2 regions of the Enterobacter sp. UNJFSC 003 genome follow, and region 2 is predicted to be linked to the other one. Evidence: predicted binding sites of a transcription regulator. Region 2 holds the regulator's gene; the other holds the start of a gene.

What was found. The regulator ArgR, encoded in region 2, controls arginine synthesis, uptake and breakdown. The targets are predictions, from matches to a motif close to ANTGAATAAAAATACANT.
Region 1: a site for ArgR is predicted at 1,383-1,400, ahead of argA (amino-acid N-acetyltransferase). Genes of this name have one in related genera too.

What each region holds. Positions count from the first base shown of each region.
Region 1 covers NZ_JBAKHK010000007.1:217-3,336, forward strand. The annotation lists gene amiC (N-acetylmuramoyl-L-alanine amidase AmiC) at 1-1,206, opposite strand, end outside; gene argA (amino-acid N-acetyltransferase) at 1,433-2,764, shown strand; gene recD (exodeoxyribonuclease V subunit alpha) at 2,799-3,120, opposite strand, start outside.
Region 2 covers NZ_JBAKHK010000006.1:190,894-194,013, reverse strand. The annotation lists gene yhcN (peroxide/acid stress response protein YhcN) at 64-330, opposite strand; gene yhcN (peroxide/acid stress response protein YhcN) at 438-701, opposite strand; gene argR (transcriptional regulator ArgR) at 1,079-1,549, opposite strand; gene mdh (malate dehydrogenase) at 1,948-2,886, shown strand; gene degS (outer membrane-stress sensor serine endopeptidase DegS) at 2,941-3,120, opposite strand, start outside.

The DNA of each region.
Region 1 (3,120 bases), on a different contig from region 2:
CCCTGCCAGAATTGACTCTGCCACTTCCTGCTGGAATTTTGCCGTCTTGAGCTTGCGCTCCTCTTCAACGTTGCTGATAAACGCGGTCTCGACCAGAATGGACGGAATATCCGGTGCTTTAAGCACCGCAAACCCAGCCTGCTCCACGCTATTTTTATGCAACTTGTTGACCCCGCCCAGCTTGCCTAACACCGCTTTACCAAATTTCAGGCTGTCGGTGATGGTCAGCGACTGCACCATATCGAACATGGTGTGGTCGACATAGCGATCGCCACTCTTGCCGACGCCCCCGATCAAGTCAGAGGCGTTCTGGGTATCTGCAAGATATCTCGCCGCGGTGCTGGTCGCCCCTTTCGTTGACAGTGCAAACACCGACGATCCGCTCGGCTGGCGGCTGGTAAAGGCATCAGCATGGATAGAAACAAACAGATCCGCGCGCTGCTTTTGCGCTTTCGCCACGCGGACTTTCAGCGGTATAAAGACATCTTCATTACGCGTCATGTAGGCACGCATATTGCCTTCTTTGTCGATCAAGGCCTTCAGACGGCGCGCAATCTGCAGCACGACGTCTTTTTCGCGCGTGTGATATTTCCCGATGGCCCCGGAGTCTTCCCCGCCGTGCCCCGGATCGAGCATGATCACAATCGGACGATCGCGCCCTGCCTTACCCGGCTTCGGGCCACTTTGCGCTGGCGGAACCTGCCTGTCGAGATCGCCTTTGTTGTAATCCTCCAGCAGGGCCAGCAGAGGATCCTGGATATCCGTCGCGTTGGCCGGATAGAGATCCATGACCAGACGCTCTTTAAAGGTCGCCACAGGTGCAAGCGCAAACAGCTGCGGTTTGACGTTCTGCTTCAGCTCAAACACCATGCGTACGGTTTGCGGATCAAACTGCCCTACGCGTGCCGATTTGATAAACGGATCGTCTCCGCGGATCTGCGCTGCCATTCCCTTCAGAACCGAATTCAGGTTTACGCCTTCGATATCCACGACAACACGCTCAGGATTACTGAGGGCAAATTGCTTATATTTCAGTACGCGATTGGATTCTACCGTCACGCGCGTATAGGTGGACGATGGCCAGACGCGCACCGCCACCACCTGGCTTGTGGCGGCAAGACCCACCTGACTGACGCTAAGCAACCACATTGCCCCCGCCCCTTTTAACAAGCGGCGACGGCTTATTGCTGAATTGGATCCCGACATGCTTCTCCCGAGCAAGAAATCTGACTGATATACAAAACGTCCAATTGGACCGAAAACTTTAACGAATGACGCATAAACTGTCATCTATAAAAGGGTAAACAATCATACGCTAACGCACGGATTACTTATAAATTTCTCTGTGTCGCAGAAAATTTAGGCTTGCACATGCGGTCAAATTCGAATAAAAATACATAAATTACGAATAAACATTCATTAAGGTTGTGTCATGGTGAAGGAACGTAGAACCGAACTGGTCCAGGGATTCCGCCATTCAGTTCCCTATATCAACGCCCATCGGGGAAAAACGTTTGTCATCATGCTCGGCGGTGAAGCCATTGAGCATGAAAACTTTTCCAGCATCGTCAATGACATTGGCCTACTGCACAGTCTGGGCATTCGTCTGGTCGTGGTGTATGGCGCCCGCCCGCAGATTGATGCCAATCTGGCTGCCCACCACCATGAGCCGATTTACCATAAAAATACCCGTGTAACAGATGCAAAAACGCTTGAGTTAGTCAAACAGGCTGCGGGTTTGCTGCAGCTCGACATTACCGCGCGTTTGTCGATGAGCCTGAACAATACGCCTTTACAGGGCGCGCATATCAACGTCGTGAGCGGCAACTTTATTATTGCTCAACCGCTCGGCGTGGACGACGGCGTAGATTACTGCCACAGCGGCCGCATTCGTCGTATTGATGAAGAAGCGATCCACCGCCAGCTGGACAGCGGCGCCATCGTGCTGATGGGGCCGGTGGCCGTTTCCGTCACCGGAGAGAGTTTTAACCTGACGTCAGAAGAGATTGCCACGCAGCTGGCCATCAAGCTAAAGGCGGAAAAAATGATTGGGTTTTGCTCCTCGCAGGGCGTCGTTAACAATGAAGGGGTAATTGTGCCGGAGCTGTTCCCTAATGAAGCGCAGGCTCGCGTGGAAGAGCTGGAAGAACAAGGCGATTACAACTCCGGGACCGTGCGTTTCTTACGCGGTGCCGTGAAAGCCTGCCGGAGCGGCGTGCGCCGGAGCCACCTGATCAGCTATCAGGAAGACGGCGCCCTGCTGCAGGAATTATTCTCCCGCGACGGTATAGGTACACAGATTGTGATGGAAAGTGCGGAGCAGATCCGTCGTGCCACCATCAACGATATCGGCGGTATCCTGGAGCTGATCAGCCCGCTGGAACAGCAAGGCATTCTGGTTCGCCGTTCCCGTGAGCAGTTGGAAATGGAGATCGACAAATTCACCATTATCCAGCGCGATAATCTGACGATTGCCTGCGCTGCGCTTTATCCGTTCCCCGAAGAGAAAATTGGTGAAATGGCCTGCGTTGCGGTCCATCCTGATTACCGCAGCTCATCGCGTGGCGAAATGCTGCTGGAGCGCGTTGCGCTTCAGGCGCGTCAGATGGGGCTGAGCAAGCTGTTTGTGCTCACCACGCGCAGCATTCACTGGTTCCAGGAACGCGGCTTCACGCCGGTGGATATCGATTCACTGCCGGAAAGCAAGAAAGAGATGTACAACTATCAGCGCCGTTCCAAAGTGCTGATGGCCGATCTGGGATAACACGACGCCCTCGCCGTACGGCGCGGGCGTTTTCTCAGGCGGTTTCGAATAGTGCGCTTAACCCGCTTCTCCGTTCGGTACGGGTGGCTATCGCCTGAACCAACACGCGTTCATCGGTATACAGGGACAAGCGCTGACGAGCGCGCGTGATGGCGGTGTAAATCAGCTCGCGGGTAATCACCGGGGAAAGCTGCGTTGGCAGGATTAACGCCGCATGGTTAAACTCGGAGCCCTGGGATTTGTGTACCGTCATTGCCCACGCCGTGTCATGTTCTGGCAGACGGCTGGGCTGCACGGACTTGACGTTACCATCCGGCATCATGAACCAAACGCGCAGCCCCTGTCCGCGGTCAAGC
Region 2 (3,120 bases):
ACGAAAAAAAGCCCCTGACCAACAAGGCCAGGGGCAAGTCGTATGATGAGATACGACGAGGGTTTATTTGTACAGTTCAGCCGTTGCATGCCAGTGGTCACCCTGATTCAGTTCGGTGACGCGGTAGCTGCTGGCGCCTGCTTTTTCAGCTTTTGCGGCCAGCTCATGACGAATATCCATCGGAGAACCGGTGATGGACGTTACAGAGATGCTGCCCATAGACTGCAAATTCTGCGCCTGGTCGGCATTCACCTGCTGAACGGCTGCGTTCGCGCCGAAAGAGAGAACGGATGCCAGGCCAAGGGTTGCGATGATGAGTTTGGTTTTCATAGTCTTTGCTCCTGAATAGATTTCCTCAACGGCGAGAAGGGTTGAACCGCTATTTTTATGCCTGGTGCCGTTGAGTGGGTAATGACGTCTTCTGATAGGACTTAAACTTATTTGTACAGTTCAGCGGTTGCGTGCCAGTGGTCGCCGCTACGCGCTTCGATAACGCGATAAGATGATGCACCCTGTTCTTCCGCTTTCTTGTTCAGCATCTCGTGCATGTCCATCGGAGAAGTACCGATAGCACCGACAGATACCGTACCGATTGTCTGGCGGGATTGCGCCTGATCGGCGTTGATTGAGTCAGCAGCAAAAGCACCGAATGACAGGACAGACAGGACGCTCAGCGCCGCAACAGTCGTTTTGATTTTCATGATTCTTTACCTCGTCGAATTTTTTATAGGGGTCTTCGTTTCGTGACCCTCATCACAAAATCAAGTATACACTAGTAACGGTAAAAATTAATACCAGACTAATTGTTTCATGGGGAATTGCGCGTTAATAGAAGTAATTTTTATAACCAAATTGCATAAAAAAGGTCATTTTTTCGTCATGACCATGCATTATTTATAAGTAAATCATAGGGATATGAGACTTTGATTTTTCGTGCGATTTTTTAGTTTAGTATTCACCAAGTGAATGTTAATGAGTGGTAAAAAGCACTATTTGTTAAATTTATGGCAGTAGAAAGGTGGGGGAAAACCTGGCAGGAGCAGAACAATCCCCGCAGCGGCGCTACGGGGACAGAGGATTACAGTTCCTGTTCGAACAGAACCAGAATCGCTTCGTGGAGATCTTTAACGGAGAAACCGCTAGCCGGGATGGTAAAGATGGTGTCATCGCCGGCGATAGTCCCGAGGATACCCTCCGTTTTACCCACCGAGTCCAGCATGCGTGCAATCAGCTGCGCGGCACCGGGGCTTGTGCGAATCACCACAACGGCGTCGTTGTAATCGATATCGAGAACCAGATTCTTGAGCGGGCTGGTAGTGGTCGGCACGCCAAGTTCTGCTGGCAGGCAATAGACCATCTCCATTTTAGCGTTACGCGTACGCACCGCGCCAAATTTGGTTAACATGCGGGAGACTTTCGACTGGTTAATGTTATCGAAGCCCTGTTCCTGCAGCGCCTGAACAATTTCTCCCTGAGAACTGAATTTCTCTTCTTTGAGTAGCGCCTTAAAGGCCTTTACTAATTCTTCTTGCTTAGACGAACTTCGCATAAGTCACCCGGAATATGACGATAGAAACAACATTATTATGCACGTGGATGAATTTTTATGCAAATTCTCTACCGAATGGTAGGCTGAAATAATGTTATGAAAGGGAGTGATTTTATCAGATTTCGTTATCGGAAAACATGCCTGGGTCACGCCGCGAAAATAAGCCAAAAAGTAAATTAAATGTTATCAAAATGATGTTGTTTTGGTGGCGGGGCAAGGTGTATTGTAACCACCTCTTATTTCGTTGCCGTCTGGTGTGGGATAGCTTTCTGACAACAGAGAAAAGCGCGTGACCTCAAATTCTTTAGCTACGAAAATTGTAATTATTTACTTGCTGAATTATCGTCGCCGCAACGGAGTTAAAGATACTTAAAGTTAACCATAATAAGGAGTTTAGGATGAAAGTCGCAGTCCTCGGCGCTGCTGGTGGTATCGGCCAGGCGCTTGCCCTACTACTGAAAACCCAACTGCCTTCAGGCTCAGAACTCTCCCTGTACGATATTGCTCCGGTAACCCCAGGTGTGGCGGTTGACCTGAGCCACATCCCTACCGCTGTGAAAATCAAAGGCTTCTCAGGTGAAGATGCGCGTCCTGCGCTGCAGGGCGCTGACGTCGTGCTGATCTCCGCAGGCGTGGCGCGCAAGCCGGGTATGGATCGTTCAGACCTGTTCAACGTCAACGCGGGTATTGTCAAAAACCTGGTGCAGCAGATTGCTGAAGTCTGCCCGAAAGCCTGCATCGGTATCATCACCAATCCGGTAAATACCACCGTAGCCATCGCGGCCGAAGTGCTGAAGAAAGCGGGTGTTTACGATAAGAACAAACTGTTCGGCGTGACCACGTTGGATATCATCCGCTCCAACACCTTCGTGGCCGAGCTGAAAGGCAAACAGCCAACAGAGGTTGAAGTGCCGGTTATCGGTGGTCACTCTGGCGTTACTATTCTGCCTCTGCTGTCGCAGATCCCAGGCGTAAGCTTCACCGAGCAGGAAGTGGCCGATCTCACCAAACGTATCCAGAACGCGGGTACCGAAGTGGTGGAAGCGAAGGCGGGTGGCGGATCTGCAACCCTGTCTATGGGCCAGGCAGCGGCACGTTTTGGTTTGTCTCTGGTTCGCGCTCTGCAGGGCGAGAAAGGCGTTGTTGAATGCGCTTACGTTGAAGGGGACGGCGAACACGCGCGCTTCTTCTCTCAGCCGCTGCTGCTGGGTAAAAATGGTATCGAAGAACATCAGTCGATTGGCACGCTGAGCGCGTTTGAACAGAACGCGATGGAAGGCATGCTGGATACGCTGAAGAAAGATATCACGCTGGGCGAAGAGTTCGTTAACAAGTAAAACGCACTCCACCGGTAAAAAAACGGAGCTTATCGCTCCGTTTTTTTATGTCTGTTAGTTGGTGGCCGGGTATTCCTGAATCGTCACTTGAATCGTCAGCTTCTTATCATTACGCATGACTTCAACTGGGATGATTGAGCCAGGGCGAATCTCTGCCACCTGATCCATGGTTTCAAGCGCCGAGACGGCTGGCGTGCCATTAACCGAGACAATGACGTCATTAACCTGAATACC